Linked DNA regions of Fodinicola acaciae. The protein of the gene in region 1 interacts with the protein of each later gene in a pairwise test. Links are inferred from orthologs where the notes say so. Each region holds a gene or a part of one and is shown in the gene's direction. Other genes may lie near its edges.

Region 1 (4,388 bases):
GGCTATGGCATGTGCCGCCGACGCCGGTGGACGCGGTACGTGGCGACCACCTGACTCCCCCGCACGTCGCAAACTACCCGCTACAGCGCGAAACTGTCGTACCCCTCGTGTTATCTGGCCCCCACCCACATCGGGTGGGGGGTGGGTTGAGAGGTTCCAAACTGACAGAAATTGATCTTGGTCGCGTCGTCATTGAGCGCTAAATGCCACCTTTGTCCGGTTGGCTGATGCACGCAAGGCCACCTTGCGTGCACTGGACGCACGCAAGGGGGCCATGCGTGCATGGCGACTTGTGACTGGTGTGACTAAAGATGGCCAAGTGGCTGGCGAGTCGCGTGCGGCGAAGTCCAAGATCAATTTCGAACTCATCCAAGTTTCCACGCGAACCCACCCCCCACCCGATCTGGGTGGGGGCCAAATTTGGCAGGGGGGTACGACAGTTTCGCGCTGTAGCGGGTAACTAGCGTTGGACTCGGCGGGGTGCGCCGGCGACGCGCCAGGTGTCGCGGCCGTCGGCTTTGGCGGTGACCAGGGCGCCCTCGGCGGCTTCCAGCAGGTCTTCGGGTGCGGTGCCGTGTTGCGGATAGAGGGCCACGCCGACCGACACGGTCACGCGTACGGACAGCTCCGTCGGCCGGCGCGTCGGGTCGGAGGCCGGCAGGGTGATCGGGGTCGAGCGCAGCGACATGCAGATGCGCCGCGCCGCGGTCTGCGCGCCGGCGCTGTCGGCCTCGGGCAGCAGCAGGACGAAGGCCTCGCCGCCCTGCCGGAAAGCCATGTCGACCTCGCGTACGGCCGCGCGCAGGCGATGCGCGAGCTCGGCCAGTACGGCGTCGCCGACGGTGTGGCCATACTGCTCGTTCACCGCCGCGAACCGGTCGACGTCGACGGCCAGCACGGCCAGCGAGCGCTCGAACCGCGACGCGCGCTCGATCTCGCGCTTCAGCGACACCCGCAGATAACGGTAGTTCCACAGGTCCGTCAGCGGGTCGGCCAACGCCAGCCGCTCCGCCTCCGAGTGCAGCAGCACGTTCTCCACCGCGACCGCCGCCTGGCCGGCGAACGTACGCAGCGTCACCAGGTCGCCGTCGTCGAAGTCGTCGGCGCCGAGGCGGTCATAGAGCGCCAGTACGCCGAGCAACCGGCCGCCACCCGCGCGACTGCCGCCGGCGCCGCGGCCGCTGCCGGAGAACGGTACGGCGATGTAGGTCTGGCAGCGCGGCTCCACCGGCGCGAGGTCGGTCGCCGGGTTACGTACCCGTCCGTGCCGTGGCTCGCCGCTCTCGGCGACCCCGCCGAGCACGCCTTCGCCGATCGCCAGCCGCAGGTCGCGCGGGTTGACACCGCGGCCGGACAGGTTCTGGCCGGACTGGCCGACCAGCGTCCCCGGCCAGCTGCCGTCGCTGCGGTCGACCAGCAGCACCACGCCCGCCTGCGCGCCAGTGGCCGCCATCGCGGTCTCCAGGATCACCTCGAGAATCCGGTCGAGGTCGTGCGTCGACGACAGCGTGTCGCCGAGCAGCGCCAGGTTGCCACGCAGCTGGTCACGGCTGACGGTCAGCGCGGTCACGTACGACTGCATCTCGCGGGTCATCCGGTTGAACGTGCTGGCCAGCTGGCCGACCTCGTCGCGGCCACGGACCGGTACGCGCGCGTCCAGGTCACCGGCCGCCACCCGCTCGGCCGCGCCGGCGACCTCGATGATCGGCGCCGTGGTCGTACGCGCCAGCCGCCAGGCGACCAGCACGGCGATCACGATCACCAGCAGCACGATCAGGATCAGCAGGCCGTACAGGCCCTCCTGCGGCTGCCTCGGCGTGCTCAGCGCCAGCAGCAGCGGCTGTCCGCGCTGCGGCTTCACCGCACGCACCATCAGGCCACCGTCGGCCTGCGTGGCCGGCAACGCCGGCATGGCCAGCAGGTCGCCGACCGCCGCGGCGACCGCCATGCCGTCGCCGGGCAGCGTGGACAGGCCCGGCGCGCCCTTGTCGGCGAGCGCCGTCACGTCGACCGACGCCGTACGGGACAGCTGCGTGAGCAGTGCCTCGTTGAGGATGAAGGCCGCCTCGACGGTGCCGGCCACCGCGCCGGTGGACGTACGCAGCTGCACCGATGCCGCGATGCCCGGCTGGGTCGTCCGCGAGGGCCGCGCCGGCGGGTCGACCGCGCAGTTGGCCGGGAACGACAGGGCCGTGCCGCCGCTGGCCACCTGGCCGCCGTTGGCGTCCCGTACGACCACGGCGTCGGCGAGCGCCTGCCGCAGGACGGTGTTGATGGCCGCCGGCCGCTCGGACTCACCGGCCGTCGCCACGATCGTCGCGGCGGCCAGCGCACTGCGGCAGAGCTGCGAAACCGTGGTGGACACGGTGCTGCCGGCCAGCTGCAACCGGTCGGCGGTGCGCTGGTCGGTGACCCGTCCGACGCTGATGCCGACGAACACCGCACCGAGCACGAGCGGTCCGAGCACGATCGCCAGGAAAGCGGCGGTGAGCCGGGCGCGCATCGTCACCACATGCCTCCTTAGCAACCGGACCAGCACCACCTGCGATGATCGGAGCGTACGCGGGTGGGAGGGCAGACTACGCACATGACCCACTTCGCCAGGAAGCACACGCTGCGCCAGGAGCTCTCGGCCAGCCGGCGAGGCAGGCCGGCCGCGGCGCGCGAGGCCGACTCGGCGCGGATCGTCGCGACGTTGTGCACCGAACTCGCCGACATCGGCACCACGGTGGCCGCGTACGTGCCGGTCGGCGCCGAGCCTGGTGGCGACCTGCCCGGCACGTTGCTCGAGCGCGGATTCGCGGTGCTGCTTCCGGTGTTGTTGGCCGACGGCGACCTCGACTGGGCCACCTGCCGGTCGACCACCGACCTGGCGCCGGCCGGTCGTGGCCTTCGCGAGCCGCTCGGGCCACGGCTGGGCACCGACGCCATCCGTACGGCCGACGCGGTCGTCGTGCCGGCGGTCGCCGTCGGCCTGGACGGCTCGCGGCTCGGTCGCGGCGGCGGCTCGTACGACCGCGCGCTCACCCGCGTGTCGGCCGACACGCCGGTCGTCGCGCTGGTGTACGACGACGAGCTGGTGGACAGCCTGCCGACCGAGGCGCACGACGTGCAGGTCAACGCGGTGGTCACGCCGTCACGCGGCTGGCTGGACCTCCCGGCCGCCTTCGGCCTGACCGGATCAGGTTGAATGCCACACCGTGATCCGCTGGACGAACGCCGTCCTTTGACGCACCATTAGCACTCGGAGAGTTCGAGTGCCAGTTCCGGAGGAACCCCGTGCCGACATACCAGTACGCCTGCACCGAGTGCGGTCACCGTTTCGAGGCGGTGCAGGCATTCACCGACGACGCGCTGACGACCTGCCCCAACTGCTCGGGCAAGTTGCGCAAGGTGTTCTCCGCGGTCGGCGTGGTGTTCAAGGGCTCCGGCTTCTATCGCACCGACTCGCGCTCGTCCAGCACCGCCTCGACGCCGGCCAGCAGCTCGAATGGCTCCAAGGACAGCGGCAGCACGTCCACCTCGTCGACGAGCACGTCGTCCGACACCAAGTCCAGCACCAGCAAGCCGGCCGCCACCAGCGCCTCCGCGAGCTGACCGCTCCTTAGCACGGAACGCCACCACAAACGGGTTGTCCACAGCGGGATCGGCTGTCCACAGATTCCGGTCGCCGCGGCCAAACCGGCCGATACGCGGCATACGGTGACCGGCATGCGACTGTTCACCCGCGACGACGAGCGGCTCGACACGGCACCCTGGCGGTTTCGCCTGCCGCGGCCCAGCCGGGCGCTGCGACCGCTCGCGGCGGCCGCGCTGGTCTGCCTGGCCGCGCTCGTCCTGCTCTCCGCCAACGACACCGCCGGCCAGCCGACCGCTGCCGCTCCGAAGCCGAAAGACAGCCGCGCGGCCGTCCCGAGCGGCCTTGTCGGCGTGACAGTGGAGGTCTCGTCCGCGGCCGCGGCCACGCTGCGGCCAGGCGACCACATCGACCTGCTGGCGACCGCGGCCGACACGACCACCGTCGCCGAGTCGGCGTTGGTGCTGGCCACCGGCGCCAGTCAGGTTTTCGTTGCGGTGCCGCGAGAAGCCGCCACCCGGATTGCCGCAATCCCGGCAGATGCCCGAATAACCGTCACCGTACGCTCCCCTTAGCAATCGCCTAAGGGAGGAAAGCGAAGATGCTGAGGGGTTTCAAGGAGTTCATCCTGCGCGGCAACGTCGTCGAGCTGGCCGTCGCGGTCGTGATCGGTTCCGCCTTCAACGCGGTGGTGACCTCGGTGGTCGACAACCTGATCAAGCCGCTGATCCAGCTGGTGCCCAGCGTCGGGCCGCAGGGTGGCCTGGTGCTGCGGCACAACCCCGGCGGTGCGGACGTGGTGCTCGGCTAT
Region 2 (4,798 bases), on another replicon or contig:
CTGCGCGGTGCTCAAGCGCGCGTGGGGCTGGCATGTCGGCACGGTCATCCAGGTCGCGGTGATGGCGACCGGCTTCTTCAACTGGGCGCTGTTGGTGCTCGGCGTGGTGTTCCTGGCGATCTGGCTTTACGTCCTCCACGTGCGTCGCACGCTCACCCGGCCGGCCCGTTTCACGCACTGACCTGCCTGTACGGGCAGAAACGCCGAGATAACGGGAAATACGGCACTCGCGGCAGGAGAACCGGAAATAGGCTGCGGCCATGAACGCCGAAGATCCGGGTGGCTTCAGCACGATCGTGGGCCGGCCGCAGTACTACATCGACTTCCTCGATGCGCGTACGGAGATCCCGGACGAGAGCGTGGTCAAGGAAACCATTCTCCGCCTGCTCGATCTGCGTGACGGCCTCGCGGTGCTGGACGTCGGCTCGGGGATCGGCGCGGACACGATCGAAGTCGCGAAGCGGGTTGGCCCGGCCGGACGGGTCGTCGGTCTCGACCGGAGCGCCGAGATGGTCGCGGAGGCCCGCGGCCGGGCCGACCGGCCGGTCGAGTTCGTCGAGGGCGACGCTCACCGTCTGGAGTTCGACGACGCGACCTTCGACCGCTGCCGCAGCGAACGAATGCTCATCCACGTCGCCGACCCGGTCACGGCCGTAGGCGAGATGGTGCGGGTCACCCGACCTGGCGGGCTCGTCGTGCTGTCCGACATCGACGCCGGCACGATGTTTCTCAACAGCACGAACGTCAAGCTCGCGACCGCGCTCGCGCAGCGGACCTCGGACGCGTTGGCGCACGGCTGGCTGGGTCGTCGGCAGCAGCGCTATCTGGTCGAGGCGGGTCTGGAGGACGTACGCTGCGTCGCTCAGGTGATCCAGAACAGCGTCAGCTTCATGCGGATCGTGTTCGCCGGTCCGCTGCGTGCCATGGTCGCGGACGGCGTCGCGACCGCCGGCGAGGTGGACGACTTCTGGGCCGAGCTGGCACAGGGTGAGCGGGACGGCTGGCTCTGCTCGGGTGTCGTGTGCTTCACCGTGGTCGGCCGGCGTCCACGCTAGGACTCCCGCTGTCTGTCTGGTGTGTCCGCAGGTCGAGCGTGCGGACCTGGCTGGCGACCGCCTCGCGGAGCCAGCGGGACAGGCTCATGCCGCGCCGGACGGCCTCCTCGCGAGCCCTGGCGTCGAGGTCGTCCGGCAGTTTCACCGTTCTCCTCTTCATGCCGCACAGCGTACGCAGTTCGCAAACCAGGGCAAATGCATGCGCGTACTCTCCGCGTGTCGCCGGCCGCTAAAGTTCGTGCAGGTCAACGTTGGCAGACAGGAGACAAGCAGGTGTCGGAGCGTACGCTCGTGCTGCTCAAGCCGGACGCGGTGCGCCGCGGCCTGGTCGGCGAGATCCTCGGCCGGTTCGAGCGCAAGGGCCTGACCATCGAGGCGCTGGAGCTGCGCAATCTGGACGGCGAGACCGCCGACCAGCACTACGCCGAACACGTCGAGAAGGCCTTCTATCCGCCGCTGCGCGAGTTCATCACCTCGGGTCCGCTGGTGGCGCTGGTGCTGTCCGGCGACACGGCGATCGAGGTCGTACGTGGCCTGATCGGCAGCACCGACGGCCGCAAGGCCGCCGCCGGCACGATCCGCGGCGACCTGTCGCTGTCCAACCGGGAAAACCTGGTGCACGCGTCCGATTCGCCGGAGTCGGCGTCCCGTGAGCTCAAGCTCTTCTTCCCCGAGCTGGCCTGACGTAACGGTGATGGCGCATTTTGGGGATATCCAGGGTGGCGCACCGCACGTACCGTTCATTCCAGTGAAGGCAGCAGCTCAGCGACACTGACTGTCGCTGCAGGAGAGGACCTCGACATGAGCGACGACTACCACGCCAACGTTGACGTCGACGGCGACGGACACTACGACGACGTCGACTACACGACGAACTCCGACGGCAGTGTCACCATCACCGACGACTTCAACCACGACGGCAAGGTCGACTTCGTCGCGCATGACTACAACCACGACGGCATCGTGGACGACGCCAAGTACGACACGAACTATGACGGCACGTACGACCAGTACTGGAAAGACACCAACGGTGACGGTTACCTCGACCGGGTGAACGGCGACGGCAACCAGGACGGTCACACCGACTACAAGGGGACCGACTCCAACGAGGACGGCCGCATCGACCACGTCACCAGCGACACGAACTACGACGGCAAATACGACACGTACCAGCAGGACACCAACTACGACGGCCGGTTCGACTACGCGCAGCACGACACCAACGAGGACGGCAAGGTCGACACCGTCGACTACGACAGCAACCACAACGGCCACTTCGACACGAAGTACACGCCGGAAGGCGACGTTCCGCTGCACAACGTCTGATCCGGTAGAGCAGTGCACGCAACGGCCCGGCCGGTCATCTGGCCGGGCCGTCGCGTATGCCGGCAATGAGAACACGTCCGAAACCGAGAGGCTTTTCGATCAATGAGTGACGATTACTCGACCAATGTCGACGTCGACGGCGACGGCGACTGGGACCATGTCGACTACCACGAGAACTCCGACGGCAGCGTGACGATCACCGCCGACGAGAACGGCGACGGCAAGACCGACTTCATCGCGTACGACTACGACCACGACGGCACCGTCGACCAGGCGTATTACGACGTCAACCACGACGGCACATACGACGAGCACTGGACCGACACCAACGGCGACGGCTATCTGGACGTCAAGCAGGACGGCAACTTTGGCACTCACCCCGGCAGCGACGGCGGGAGTGGCCACAGCAGCTCGGCGCCGGCCAGCGGCGAGACGCAGCCGACCACCGGCAGCGGTGGCGAGCATGGTGGTGGTGGTGGTGGCGGCGGCGAACACGGCGGCAGCGCGCCGACCGGTGGTGCCGACCACCAGTCCGGCGGTACGACCGGCGGCCAGCCGTCCGCCACCGGCTCCGAGCCGCACACCGGCCAAGGTGCCGGCCAGGGCGCTGGTGGTCAGGCCTCGGGTGGCCAGGACTCCGGTCACTCCGGCGGCCAAGGCGCAGGTCACGACGCTGGTGGCCAGGGTGCTGGTCACGACTCCGGCGGTCAGGCGGACGGCCACGACTCCGGCCAGGGTTCGGGCTCCTCGGCCGGCGGCGGCAGCGGATCGAGCCAGGGTTCTGGTAGCAGCGGCGGCCAGGCCTCTGGCGGCGACACCGGTTCCTTCGCGCCGGCCGACGGCGGCTCAGGCAGTGGGTCCGGAGCCGGCAGCAGCGCCACCGGCAGCTACGGCCTCCACGACGTCTAGAAATCCGCGTGCTCGCGCCCGGCTCGTCGCCCGGCGAGCGCCGAGCACATGGCGGCACTCGGCGAGCACCGAGCGCATGGCGGCACTCGGCGAGCGCCGGGAAAGTTGCGTCGCTCGGCGACCGCTGGCCGGATGGCGTCGCTCGGCGAGTGCCGGGAAAGCTGCGTCGCTCGGCGAGTGCCGGGAAAGTTGCGTCGCTCGGCGACCGCTGGCCGGATGGCGTCGCTCGGCGAGTGCCGGGAAAGCTGCGTCGCTCGGCGAGCGCCGGGAATTGTGTGGCGTTGACCGCTCAATGTCGTGGAAAAGGCGTCGCTCGGCGAGTGCCGTGAATTGTCCGGCATTGATCGTTCAATGTCGTGGAAAGGGCGTCGTTCGGCGAGTGCCGCGCGAAAGGCGGCGCTCAGTGAGTGCCGGCGAAATTGCGGCGCTCAGTGAGTGCCGCCAAATGTACGCCGTTCGACGCTCAGTGCTGCCAATATGCCGGCTCTGGTCGGCTGCCGCAGAAATGGCGTCGTTGGGCGAGTGCCGCGCGAAAGGCGGCGCTCAGTGAGCGCCGGCGAAATTGCGGCGCTGGGTAGGTGTCGGCAAATGGGCGACGTTCGACGTTCAGCGGCGCGGGAAGGTCGGTTCTGGCCGGCTGCCGCGGGGATGGCGGCGTTCGGTGAGGGCCGCGGGGATGGCGGCGTTCGGTGAGTGCCGCGGAAATCGCGGCGTTCGGCGACGGCTGGGACAGGCCTCACGCGAGGCGGGTGACCTCGACGGAGACGTCCAGGGCCGACGCGGCGCCGCCGGAGTAGATGCCTTTCAGCGGCGCCACGTCGGCGTAGTCGCGGCCGAGCGCCACCCAGATGTGCCGCGGCCCCACCGGGATGTCGTTGGTCGGGTCATAGCCCCACCAGTCGCCGGTCCACGCCTCGATCCACGCGTGGCTCTCGCCGCGTACGACCTCACGCAGCGCCGCGTCGCGCTTGGTGTGCAGATAGCCGGACACATAGCGCGACGGGATCCCCATCAGCCGCAGCAACACCAGCGTCAGGTGCGCGAAGTCCTGGCAGACGCCTTCGCGCGCTCGCCACGCGTCGGTCGCGGTGCTGTGTACGCCGGTCGCGCCGCGGTGATAGGCGAGCTGCTCGTGGACCCATTTCGACGCCGCCAGCACCGCCTCCGCCGGCCGTACGCCGCGGCGCAGGTCGCGTGCGACGGCGGCCAGCTCGCGGTCACGTGGCGTGTACGCGGTCGGCTCCAGCACCTCGGTGTAGCGGTCCAGCACCGCGGGCTCGCGCAGCTCCGACCACGCGGCCTTGTCGATCGGCTCGGAGTCGTCGCCGGTCTCCACGACCGAGGACGACACGACCTTCAGCTCCTTGTGCGGCGCGTGCAGGTCGAAGGCGGTGACGACCGTCCCCCAGTAGTCGGTGTAGCGGTACGACCGCGTCGCCGGCGCGGTCTCCACGCGCGCGACCACCACGTTCTGCCGGCGGTCGCTGCGCGGCGTCAACCGTGCCTCG

Evidence for each region. The genes of interacting proteins can lie anywhere in the genome.
Region 2: the proteins of GNX95_RS33425 (region 1) and ndk interact in binary tests that used the Escherichia coli proteins (3 or more experiments, as listed by UniProt). The link is inferred for Fodinicola acaciae from one-to-one orthologs.

The regions. Positions count from the first base shown.
Region 1 is NZ_WOTN01000003.1:1,533,607-1,537,994, forward strand. What follows is about bases 1,674-4,388. They hold GNX95_RS33425 (5-formyltetrahydrofolate cyclo-ligase), read left to right. Parts: upstream 1,674-2,587; coding sequence 2,588-3,190; downstream 3,191-4,388. Other genes in these bases: GNX95_RS33420 (diguanylate cyclase), read right to left, coding at 1,674-2,503; GNX95_RS33430 (FmdB family zinc ribbon protein), read left to right, coding at 3,280-3,597; GNX95_RS33435 (hypothetical protein), read left to right, coding at 3,712-4,152; mscL (large conductance mechanosensitive channel protein MscL), read left to right, coding at 4,179-4,388. Outside these bases: more of GNX95_RS33420, read right to left, coding at 461-1,673. UniProt on the Escherichia coli protein: Involved in the removal of 5-formyltetrahydrofolate.
Region 2 is NZ_WOTN01000002.1:2,254,818-2,259,615, forward strand. The notes cover bases 331-3,033. They hold ndk (nucleoside-diphosphate kinase), read left to right. Parts: upstream 331-1,328; coding sequence 1,329-1,739; downstream 1,740-3,033. Other genes in these bases: GNX95_RS25925 (methyltransferase domain-containing protein), read left to right, coding at 331-1,055; GNX95_RS25930 (ribbon-helix-helix domain-containing protein), read right to left, coding at 1,027-1,215; GNX95_RS25940 (hypothetical protein), read left to right, coding at 1,857-2,381; GNX95_RS25945 (hypothetical protein), read left to right, coding at 2,484-3,033. In the rest of the region: GNX95_RS25920 (DUF4233 domain-containing protein), read left to right, coding at 1-181; more of GNX95_RS25925, read left to right, coding at 261-330; more of GNX95_RS25945, read left to right, coding at 3,034-3,290; GNX95_RS25950 (hypothetical protein), read right to left, coding at 3,287-3,631; GNX95_RS25955 (transglutaminase family protein), read right to left, coding at 4,027-4,798. UniProt on the Escherichia coli protein: Major role in the synthesis of nucleoside triphosphates other than ATP. The ATP gamma phosphate is transferred to the NDP beta phosphate via a ping-pong mechanism, using a phosphorylated active-site intermediate.